DNA from 2 places in the Kribbella sp. NPDC043289 genome. Region 1 is predicted to be linked to the other one. Evidence: riboswitches for the same ligand, from Rfam matches in the RefSeq annotation. Region 1 holds a riboswitch; the other holds the start of a gene.
What was found. Region 1 has a riboswitch for S-adenosylmethionine ahead of thrC (threonine synthase). Riboswitches for the same ligand answer to the same signal wherever they lie in the genome.

Region 1 (5,949 bases):
CAGTATGGGTTCTGTCGGTGGGGTGGGTAAGACTTGGCGGGTGAGTTCGGTGGTGCGGGTCTGGCGGCCTGGGCGCGTGGTGGATCCGCATTCGGTGATCGGCGGGTTGCGGAAGGGCCCTGGCGACCCGGCATACGTGTTCGACGCGGGCCGGCGGACCGTGTGGCGGGCGACCCGGACACCCGAGGGGCCGGTGCTGTTGCGACTCTCGCCGTACGACGGTGTTGTCGAGGCGGAGGCGTGGGGTCCGGGCGCGGAGTGGGCGCTCGACGGGGTGCCGGAGTTGCTCGGGGAGCTCGACAGTTGGGACGGGTTCGAGCCGCTGCCGGAGCATCAGGTGCTGGTGGATGCGGCGCGGCGGTTCCCGCACGTGCGCGTGCCGCGGTCGCGGGCGGTGTTCGAGGCGATGGCGGCCGCCGGGATCGAGCAGGTGGTGACCGGCAAGGAGGCGTTCCGGGCGTGGCGGCTGCTGCTGCGTGAGTACGGCGAGCCCGCGCCGGGGCCGGGTGGGCCGGAGGGACGGCCGATGATGGTGCCGCCGGCGCCGGAGGAGTGGCGGCTGATCCCGTCGTGGCAGTTCCTGCGGGCCGGGGTCGAGGGGCGGCGGTCGCGGGTGGTGCTGACGGCGGCCTCGCGAGCGCGGGCCTTGGAGCGGACGCTCGAGCTGACCGATTCGGCCGAGATCGAGCGGCGGTTGCGGTCGTTGCCCGGCGTGGGGGTGTGGACCGCGGCCGAGGTCCGGCAGCGGGCGCACGGTGACGCGGACGCGTTCTCGTTCGCGGACTACCACGTCTCCCGGAACGTGTCCTACGCGCTGATCGGCGAGGAGCTGGACGACGACGGCTGCGCCGAGCTCATCGAGCCGTACCGCGGGCACCGCTTCCGCGTCCAGCGCCTCCTCGAACTCACCGGCATCGGCCACCCCCGCTTCGGCCCCCGCAAATCCCTCCCCACCCACACCCCCGGCGCCACCCACCGCCTCCGCTGACCCCGCCGGCTCGAGGTGCGGATCTGCAGGCCATCACAATCGGCGGGCCGGGGGTGTGTTCACGCTCACGGGTGACGGGCGGGCGGGATTGTGATGGCCTGGGGATCCGGGCCGTGGGGCTGAGATCGTGCGTCTCGGATCGTGGGACCGGGCGACACAATTTGGACCCAATTGGGTAATCTCGGGGGAGCTCATCCAGAGGGACTGAGGGAAACGGCCCGTTGACGTCCCGGCAACCCTCCCCGTGGAGCCCCCGTCCGGGGCGTATCCGCGAGGGACCGGTGCCAAATCCGTCCCGCGCCGAGATCCGGCGTCCGGGGAAGATGAGGAGGGAACCTCACTCATGAGCCTGACCGCCGCCGGTACCCACACCATCCGTGAAGGTGCCTTTGGCAACGGTACGCACCTGAGCTGTCGCGCCTGTGGCGCGAAGTCGCCGCTCGGTCCGTTCTACGCCTGTATGGAGTGCTTCGGCCCGCTGGAAGTCGGATACGAGTACCCGACCATCACCCGCGAGCAGATCGAGGCCGGCCCGAAGAACATCTGGCGCTACCAGCCGCTGCTCCCCGTCCCCGTCGACGTGGCGAGCTACCCGAACACCGAGCCCGGCTACACCCGGCTCATCGACGCCAAGAACCTGGCCCGCGAACTGGGCCTGAAGAAGCTCTGGGTGAAGGACGACTCCGGCAACCCGACGCACTCGTTCAAGGACCGAGTGGTCGCGAGCGCGTTGAGCGCCACCCGCGAGCTGGGCATGAAGGTCTTCGCCTGCCCCTCCACCGGCAACCTGGCGAACGCGGTGGCCGCGGCCGCCGCCCGGGCCGGGATCCGCTCGGTCGTCTTCATCCCGAAGGACCTGGAGCGCCCGAAGATCATCACCACCGCCGTGTACGGCGGGACGCTGGTCGCCGTCGACGGCAACTACGACGACGTGAACAAGCTGGCCTCCGAGATCGCCGGTGAGGAGGAGGGCTGGGCGTTCGTGAACGTCAACGTCCGCCCGTACTACTCCGAGGGCTCGAAGACGCTGGCCTTCGAGATCGCCGAGCAGCTCGGCTGGCGGATCCCGCAGCAGGTCGTTATCCCGGTCGCCTCCGGTTCACAGCTGACCAAGATCGACAAGGGTTTCACCGAGCTCGGCAAGCTCGGGCTGGTCGACGCCACCGACTACAAGATCTACGGCGCTCAGGCCACCGGCTGCTCGCCGGTCGCGCAGGCGTTCCGGGACGGCCACGACGTGGTCAAGCCGGTGAAGCCGGACACGATCGCGAAGTCGCTGGCGATCGGCAACCCGGCCGACGGGCCGTACGTGCTGGACGTGGCCCGCCGGACCGGTGGCGCGATCGAGGACGTCAGCGACGAAGAGGTCGTCGAGGGCATCCAGTTGCTGGCCCGCACCGAGGGCGTCTTCGCCGAGACCGCGGGCGGCGTGACGGTCGCGACGCTGAAGAAGCTGATCGCCACCGGCCAGCTCGACCCCGAGGCCGAGACCGTGATCATCAACTCCGGCGACGGGCTGAAGACGCTCGACGCCGTGGCCGACCGGGTCGGCCCCAAGGTGACCATCCCCGCGTCGTACGACGCCTTCGTGAAGGCAGGACTGCAGTGAGTGTGAGCGTTCGGGTCCCGACCATCCTGCGGCCCTACACCCAGGGCGTGTCCGAGGTGTCCGCCGAGGGCGCGACGCTGACCGAGGTGCTCGACTCGCTGGACGCGTCGTACCCCGGGATCAAGGGGCGCGTGCTGGACGACTCGGGCGAGCTGCGCCGGTTCGTGAACGTGTACGTCGACGACGACGACGTCCGCTTCGCCGAGGGTCTGCAGACCGCGATCAAGGACGGCGGCCAGGTCTCGATCATCCCCGCGGTCGCCGGCGGCTGATCTTCCGCGCGGTTCTGGGCGTGGACCGCCCGGAACCGCCGCGCGCCGGCTGATTAAGCTGCGGGGATGCGCGCTGTCGTCATCGAGGAGTACGGCGTCCTGCCCGAGGTCCGTGAGGTTCCGGAGCCCGAGGTCGCCGCAGGTTCGGTGGTTCTGAAGGTTGAGGCCACCGGGTTGTGCCGCAGTGACTGGCACGGGTGGATGGGGCATGACTCCGACATCGTCCTCCCGCACGTCCCCGGGCACGAGCTCGCCGGCACCATTGCCGCGGTCGGTCCCGGGGTCTCCGGGTGGGAGATCGGCGACCGCGTCACCACGCCGTTCATCTGCGCGTGCGGCGAGTGCGAGCAGTGCCGCGCTGGCGACCAGCAGGTCTGCCCCAACCAGCTGCAGCCCGGCTTCAACTACTGGGGTTCCTTCGCCGAGTACGTCGCGGTGCCGTACGCCGAGGTCAACCTGGTGCGACTGCCCGACGACATGGACTTCGGTACCGCGGCGGGCCTTGGGTGCCGCTTCGCCACGTCGTTCCGCGCCGTCCACCAGGTCGGTCAGGTGGCGCCTGGTGAACGCGTCGCCGTCTTCGGCTGCGGTGGCGTGGGTCTGTCCGCCGTGATGATCGCCGCCGCGCTGGGTGCTGAAGTCGTGGCGATCGACACCAACGCGCAGGCGCTGCAGATGGCTCGCGAGTACGGCGCCGCTCGCACGCTGCTGGCATCGGCCGACACCGTCGGCCAGCTCAAAGCTCTGGGCGGAGCGCACGTCACCATCGACGCGCTCGGCTCCGGCGACATCGTCCAGCAGGCCCTGCAGTCGTTGCGCCCTCGCGGCCGCCATGTCCAGGTCGGCCTCCTCCCGTCCGCCGTCACGCTGGACGTCGGGCGGCTCATCGGTCAGGAGCTCTCCTGGCTGGGCAGCCACGGCATGCCGGCCCACGCGTACCCCGAGATGCTGGATCTGGTTGCCACCGGCAACCTGAATCCCACCCAACTCGTCACCCGCAGCATCACCCTGGACGAAACTCCGGCCGCCCTCGCCGCCCTCACGAACGGCACCCCGGCCGGCGTCACCGTCATCATCCCGTAACGAGCCGCTCCGCGAACGCCCGCGCCGCGGTCAGATCCGCGGCGTTCGGCCGACGTTTGTTGAGCCCACCAACGAGTTTGAGCGGCGCCCACGTGTCGTACGCGCGGCACGTGAACGTCGCATCGACGGCGTACCCCTTGGTGTCGAGGAGCTGGACCAGGGGGCGGGTGAAGCGCAGTACTTCGGGGAATCCGCTGGTGGCGAAGACGAACGCGCGCCCTGTGGCGGCCGGGAGGGTCTTGACGAAGTCGGTCAGGGCCGGGTGCAGCTTCTGGTAGAAGACGCCCGATCCGAACCCGACGAGATCGGCCGCGGCCAGCTCCGCCGGGTCGACCTGTTCAGGCGAGACGACCTTCGCATCCAGTGCGTCGGCCATGCTGTCGGCGACCCGCCGGGTATTGCCGTGCGACACGGAGACACACACGATGACAACCTGCATCCTCGGGATCCTTTCGTTCGCTGATACAGCGAAGATCCCGCAGCGGTGCGAAACGTGACGACTGCGACTACAGGCGGATCAGGTAGACGGTCGGCGGGCGGCCGGTGCGGCCGTGTTGTTGGGTGCCGGTGGGGGCGGCGAGGCCGGCTCGTTCCAGGCGTTTCAGCACGCGGCGCGCGGTGCGGAGCTGTACGGCGAGATGGTCGGCGACGTCCTGCGTGGTGAGACCGTCGGGGAGTGCGGCGGTGAGTTCGCGCATCCGCGCGAGGGTCTGCGTATTGAGGCCGACCCGGCGGGCCAGCAGCGGCAGGCTCTCGGTGCCGCGGGCGGTGGACGGCTGGTCGCCGGAGGGCTCGATGACGATCTCGACGTCGTCGGACATCGACACCACGCCAGCGACGGACCCGATCGAGGCGGCCCGGCCGACGGCACGCCGGGCCAGCGCCTCGGCCTCTGCCGCGGTACGGCCGACGCCGAACCCGACGTACGCCGTGCTGTGTCGCGCCGCGAGGTGGTCGAGCAGCGGCATCCGGGCGAACTGTTCGGTGGCCTGTTCCAGCAGTCCGCGGGTGGTGACGACGAGATGACGGCCGTCGGGGAGCGCGGCGAGGCTGCCGCCGAGCGTGATCAGGTCGGCGGCGAGCGCGTCGTCCGGTTCTTGGAGATCGATGACGCCGAGCGCGACCTGCGCGTCGCCGACGTGCTGGCCGGTCGTCGTCAGGATCAACGCCTGGAGCGTGGAGCGGATCGAGTACCGCGACGGCGCCAGCCGGACCGACGGCATCTCGTTCTCGATCAGGTGGAAGGCCGATCCGAGGCAGCTGATCGCGACCTTGGTGTCGTGCTTCTCGCGGGCGTCGCGGTGGAAGCCGACGATGTCGTCCGACGTCAGGCCGGGCCGGTACGGCAGCACGTGGATCTGGTCCGTCGGCAGCTTCGCCTCGATCAGGGTCTCGAGGACTTCGGAACGCCGCAGCGTGTCGATCGAGAACCGGGTGACGTTGTGCCCGAGCCGGAGCAGCTCGACCAGCGCGCGGAGCAGCGTCGCCCCGTCGTACGAGACGTACATCGCCGGCCGGTCGATCACGCCGGCCGCGGTGGCGATCGTGTACGGGACGACGCCGGTGAACAGGAACGCGTCGACTTCCCGGTGCGCCTGCTCGACGAGCCCGACCGCTTCGGTCTCGTGCCGGTACGGGAGCGGGACGAGCGTGGTCCCGCTCGGGGCGCCGACCGCGGTGACGCGCTGCACCAGGTCCTCGGGACCGACCACACCGACCGCGAGCGCCATCAGTCCACCGCGCTTCGGGGGTGTCTCCCAGCAGCCGAGCAGATCCTCACGTGGTCCTCCGACAACTTCTGGTCTGGCCCTCAACTCGCAGAATAGCGCAGGGATCTCCGAGATCTTGACGTTCCGGTCACGCTCTCCTAGTTTCGGTCAAGACCACAATTGCCGTCAGCCCCGAGGCGGTTCGCGACGGCGCTGGTGTGGTGGAGCGATGGAGGGAGCGCGCCACCGCACAGCCCGTGCTACCCAGGGTGCGCCGCCAGCTCTTCG
Region 2 (5,949 bases), on a different contig from region 1:
TTGGAAGACCCTGACGCGGACGACACCCAGGACTGGGTTCGCCGGCAGAACGCCTTCACCGAGGACGAGGTGTCGGGCTACGCGGAGCGCGCGTGGTTCCAGGACACGCTGTCCGCGATCCTGGCCAGGCCACGCGCCGGTGTGCCGGTGAAGAAGGCGGGTTGGTACTTCGCCGGGCGCAACGACGGCACGCAGGCGCAGGACGTGATCTACGTGGCCGAGTCGCTCGACGAACTGCTCAGCGGCGGCCGGGTGCTGATCGACCCGAACACGCTGTCCGCGGACGGCACCGACTCACTGGGCTCGTTCACCGTCAGCCCGGACGGCAAGTACTTCGCGTACGGCATCAACGAGAGCGGCAGCGACTGGACGACGTTCCGGCTGCTCGACATCGCCACCGGTACGCCGGTCGACGACGTGGTGTCCGAGGCCAAGTTCTCCGAGGCGACGTGGCTCCCGGACAGTTCGGCGTACCTGTATCTGCACTACCCGGTCAGTGGGCGGAACGAGGGGACCGAGACCACCTCGCTGGCTGCTGGGCGGCTGATGCTGCACAAGGTCGGTGCGCCGCAGTCCGAGGACGAGCTGGTGCTGAGCATCCCGGACAAGGAGCAGTACTTCTACACGCCTGAGGTGTCCGACGACGACCGGTACCTCGTCGTCCACATCACCGAGGGGACCGACCCGAGCACGCGGCTCTGGGTCTACCCGATCACCTCCGACGGGCTGGGCGAGCCGGTCAAGGTCGTGGACGAGTTCAAGGACGAGATCGCCTTCGTGCGGATGTCCGGGGACCACCTCGTCCTGCGGACCGACCGCGACGCGTCACGAGGCCGAGTGGTGCTGTCGACGCTGGCAGGCGAGTTCACCGACCTCATCCCGCAGGGCGAGGCGACGCTGCAGGCAGTCCGCGGTACGGCGAACGGCCTGGCCACGCTGACGCTTGTCGACGCGCAGTCGGTGCTGACGCTCTATGCGTTGGACGGATCCGGTGCGCGTGAGGTCGACGTACCTGGCGGGGGAGTGGTGGGGCTCAACGCGTCACCGGAGTACGACGAGCTGTTCGTCGGGCTGTCGACGACGACCGACCCCACGCTGTCGTACGTCGTGTCGACCGGGTCAGGCGACGTACGTGCACTGCCGGAGCTGGTCCGCGGCTCCGGTGGCTTCACGCCGCCGCAGGTCACCGTGACGCGCCGGATCGCTCCCGGACGCGACGTGCCGTACTTCCTGATCACCCGGTCCGACCTGGACTTCTCCGCACCGCGCCCGACCCTGATGTGGGGGTACGGCGGATTCCGCATCCCGATCCAGGCGGACTACCGTCCCGGCTGGCCGGCGTGGCTCGCCGCCGGCGGAGTACTGGTCATCGCCAACCTGCGTGGTGGTGGCGAGTACGGGACCGACTGGCACGATGCGGGGCGGCTCAAGAACAAGCAGAACGTGTTCGACGACTTCATCGCGGTCGCAGAGCACCTGCGCGACACCGGCGTGACCACTCCGGAGCAGCTGGCCATGCACGGCCGCAGCAACGGTGGACTGCTCGTCGGAGCGGTCATGACGCAGCGACCGGACCTCTTCGCGGTCGCACTGCCCGGTGTGGGCGTGCTGGACATGCTGCGGTTCCACAAGTTCACCGTGGGAGCGGCGTGGGCGTCCGACTACGGTCTGCCCGATGACCCCGAGCAGTTCGAGGACCTGTTGGCGTACTCGCCGCTGCATCGCGTCAGCGACGGGACGGCGTACCCGGCGACTCTGGTGGTCACTGGTGACCATGACGACCGCGTGGTGCCGTTGCACAGCCACAAGTTCATCGCGACCCTGCAGCATGCGCAGTCCGATCCGCGGCCTGTCTTGACTCGCGTCGAGGTCAACACCGGCCATGGCTTCGGAAAGCCCGCCGCGATGGTCGCTGCGGAGTGGGCGGACCTACTGGCGTTCGCTGCTCACCATGTAGGTCTCGTACCTCCCGAGCAGTAGGAGCGCTGCTTCACCAGATGCGCGGCGCGTGGAGGTCGCGGGGATCGTCGGCCGGCTGACAGCCGTGGGCGCTCTCCGCGTACTCCGTCCGCGGGCCAGTGGTGGCCAGCGTGCGTACGGCGTTGACGAGGCGGTCCACGTGCTCACGGGTCGTCCCGAGGCCGAGGCTGGCTCGGACCGCCGTACCGTGTTCGCTGCCGGTGGTGAGCAGGTGGCCGACCAGGAGGTGGGCGCAGAACTTGCCGTCGCGAACACCGATGCCGTACTCGGCGCTCAGCGCGGCGGACACCAGCGTCGAGGTCAGACCCTTGACGGTGAAGCAGACTGTGCCGACGCGGTCGGCGTCCGCACCGAAGATCGAGTACGTCGTGACGCCGTCGATCTGCGCGAGTCCGGTGCGCAGGCGGGCCAGCAGGCTGCGCTCGTGCTGCTCGATGGCGTCGCGGTGCTTGCTGATCGCGGCGCACGCGGAGGCGAGGGCGATCGCACCGATGACGTTGGGGGAGCCGCCCTCGTGCCGCGCCGGTCCGGTCGACCAGACCACGGTGTCGCTGGTGACCGCGTGGGTCGCGCCACCGCCGTACAGGTACGGGTCGGCGGCGTCGAGCCAGTCCGAGCGGCCGATCAGCGCGCCGGCGCCGTACGGGGCGTAGAGCTTGTGACCGGACAGGGCGACCCAGTCGACATCCAGTGTGGCGATGTCGACTGCGCGGTGCGGCGCGAGCTGGGCGGCGTCGAGGCAGACCCGGGCACCATGCGCCTTGGCGACGGCGGCGATCTCGGCAATCGGGAAGATCTCGCCGGTCACGTTGGACGCGCCGGTCACGACCACGAGGCGCGGGCCTTCAGGCGCCGCCCGCAGCGCGTCGGCGACGTTCGTCACGGCCTCGGTGGGGCTGCTCGGCGCGGCGAGCCGAATGGTCCGCTCGGCCGGCCAGGGGAGCAGCGCCGCGTGGTGCTCGGACTCGAACACGATCACGGTCGCGTCCGCCGGCACGGCGTGCGCCAGGAGGTTCAGCGCGTCGGTGGTCTGCCGGGTGAAGATCACCTGGTCGTCGGTCCGGGCACCGACGAAGGCGTGCACCTCGGCGCGTGCCCGCTCGTACCACTGGGTGGTGATCCGCGAGGCGTACCCGTTGCCGCGGTGCACCGACGCGTACGACGGCAGCGCGGCCTCGACGCTGTTCCGCACCGACTCCAGACACGGGGCGCTCGCACCGTGGTCGAAGTTCGCGTAGTCGGTGACCCGGCCGTCGGCGAGCGGGACCAGCAGGTCCGAGCCGACGGTGGCGGGGATGCTGCCGGTCGCGAGCCGGGCGACGGTCGGTCGGTTGGACGTCGTACTGGCCGGCTCGAGGATGGAGAGGATCGACATGCTGGTGCTCCCAGGAAGTCCGCGCTTGCCGAACGGGGTATCCGCACGGCCTGGTCTTCACCCGGGGCACCCCACCGCGGAGGAGGGTTGCCGGCCAGCGAGCCGGGGCTTGTCGCTGGCACTCATGACCTGCCGTGAACGGTAACGAACGGGATACGGGGTCCGCCAGTGCATATCTCATGTGATGAGATAGATGTACACAATGTGGGACAACGTGAGGATGGCAATGACCTGGAACGCACCTGCGGTCGAGCGGCCGGACGGCTCGCTGACTGCTCCCGAACGCGAGCTGCTGCAGGGTTATCTGGATTTCTATCGCACCACGCTGCTGTTCAAGTGCGCGGGGCTGACCGCCGAGCAGTTGGCGGCCCGCCCGTCGCCGCCGTCCAACCTCTCGCTGCTCGGCCTGATCCGGCACCTCACGAAGGTGGAGCGGATCTGGTTCCGCATCCACTTCGCCGACGCGCCCGCCGAGCCACTGTTCGCGCCCGAGCTCGGCAAGGACGCGGACTTCGAGCTGATCGATCCCGCTGACGCGCAGGCGGCGTACGAGGGTCTGATCGCGGAGTGGAAGCTGTCCGACGAGGCGGTCGCCGGTCGTTCCCTGGACGATCGCTTCACGTTCGGCGGCACCGAGTCGTCGCTGCGGATGATCTACATCCACCTGATCGGCGAGTACGGCCGGCACTGCGGCCATGCCGACCTGCTCCGCGAGCAACTGGATGGCACCACCGGCGCGTAAATGGTCCACGGCAGGTGGAAAACGGTTGCCGTTCACTCTTCCCGGCGCGGACTTACCGTGCTCAACTCGTCACATGAAGCGAACGACCGCCCTCGTGGCGCTTGCAACAGCGATGATTGCCGCTGTCCTGGCGTTGCCCGCCAGTGCGGCGTCCGGGGTGCGGATCGAGGTGCTGTCCGCACCCCGCCCCGACATGGTCAGCGACGGCAACGCGCTGGTCTCCGTCTCCGGCCGGCACCTGGAGGACCTGAAGGTCCGGCTGAACGGCCGTGACATCACTAGTACCTTCACCCGGACCGCGGACAAGCTGGTCGGCGTCGTCCAAGGCCTCGTCGACGGCCGCAACACGCTCACTGCGGCCGATGCGCGGCTCGAACTCACCAACCATCCGCGGACCGGCCCGATGCTCGCCGGCCCGCACGAGACGCCGTTCGTTTGCGGTACGGCGACCTTCATCACCCTCGCGAAGGTCCCGCTCGGCCCACCGACCGACGCGAACTGCTCGGTGCCGATCCGCGTCGACTACCTGTACCGCTCGACCGTGGACCGCTCACTGAAGGTGCTCCCGGCAACGAAACCGGCGGACCTCGCCACCACCACGACCTCGGACGGCCGGACCGTGCCGTACGTCGTCCGCGTCGAGACCGGCGTGATCAACCGGTCGATCTACGAGTACGCCGTACTCAACGATCCCGCCGCGGGTGAACCGAGCGCGCTGAAGGCGCCGACCGGCTGGAACGGCCGCCTGGTCTACACGTTCGGCGGCGGCTGCCCGGGTGGTTGGTACCAGCAGGGGAGCGGCACCGGCGGCGTCAACGACGACGTACTGCTCGGTCGTGGGTACGCCGTCGCGTCGTCGAGCCTGAACGTGTTCGGGGTGAACTGCAACGGCGTACTCGCGGCCGAGACGATGTCGATGACCCGTGAGCACATCCTCGAGAGCATCGGCGTACCGAAGCAGACCATCGGCTGGGGGTGCTCGGGCGGTTCGTACCAGGTGTTCCAGATCGCCGAGAACTATCCGGGCCTGCTCGACGGGATCATGGCGTCCTGCGTGTTCCCGGAGGTCGGCTTCGCGACGCTGCACACGATCACCGACGCGTTGCTGCTGGACCACTACTTCAAGTCCGCGACCGGCTGGACCGACGAACAGAAACGGGCCGCGTCCGGGTTCGGCATGGTCACCACGATCGCCAACCTGGCTGGCGCCGGCCGACGGATCGACCCGCGGGTCTACTGTCCCGCGCAGCTCCCGGTCGCGCAGCGCTACGACCCGGTCAGCAACCCGGACGGCGCGCGCTGCGACGTCTACGACCATCAGGTCAACATCTGGGGCAAGAACCCAGCAACCGGTGCGGCCCGGCGCCCGCTGGACAACGTCGGGATCCAGTACGGCCTCGACGCGCTGAACGCGGGCAAGATCACCGCGGCGCAGTTCCTGGACCTCAACCGCGCGATCGGCGGGTTCGACACCGACGCGAACTTCGTACCCGCCCGGACCGTCGCGGACCAGCGCGCGATCGACACGGCGTACCGGACCGGTCAGCTGATCAACGGTGGTGGGGGACTGGCCAGTACGCCGATCATCGACTACCGCCAGTACTGGGACCAGTTGCCGAACGGCGACATCCACCTGATCTTCCACTCGTTCTCGCTCCGCGAGCGGTTGCAGAAGGCGAACGGCGACTTCGGCAACCACGTGATGCTCGTCCAGGCCGGAGACGCGGCGGGCGGCTTCAGCACCAAGAACCCGGTGCTCACCAACGCACTGGACGCGCTCGACCGGTGGATGGACGCGACCGACGCGGACCAAGGGCCCGGCTCGCCGCATGAACGTCTGCTGCGCAACAAG

Region 2: linked by a shared signal. The riboswitch ahead of AC0662_RS11505 (aminotransferase class V-fold PLP-dependent enzyme) and the one ahead of thrC (threonine synthase) in region 1 are both predicted to bind S-adenosylmethionine.

What each region holds. Positions count from the first base shown of each region.
Region 1 covers NZ_JBWKCB010000002.1:427,824-433,772, forward strand. Annotated here, with positions in the region: gene AC0662_RS13885 (DNA-3-methyladenine glycosylase family protein) at 41-988, shown strand; SAM riboswitch class I at 1,177-1,318, shown strand; gene thrC (threonine synthase) at 1,332-2,597, shown strand; gene AC0662_RS13895 (ubiquitin-like small modifier protein 1) at 2,594-2,869, shown strand; gene AC0662_RS13900 (zinc-dependent alcohol dehydrogenase family protein) at 2,936-3,952, shown strand; gene AC0662_RS13905 (flavodoxin family protein) at 3,942-4,391, opposite strand; gene AC0662_RS13910 (hypothetical protein) at 4,459-5,682, opposite strand; gene AC0662_RS13915 (dihydrodipicolinate synthase family protein) at 5,922-5,949, opposite strand, start outside.
Region 2 covers NZ_JBWKCB010000001.1:2,418,210-2,424,158, reverse strand. Annotated here, with positions in the region: gene AC0662_RS11510 (prolyl oligopeptidase family serine peptidase) at 1-1,980, shown strand, start outside; gene AC0662_RS11505 (aminotransferase class V-fold PLP-dependent enzyme) at 1,991-3,355, opposite strand; SAM riboswitch class IV at 3,372-3,485, opposite strand; gene AC0662_RS11500 (DinB family protein) at 3,582-4,097, shown strand; gene AC0662_RS11495 (DUF6351 family protein) at 4,171-5,949, shown strand, end outside.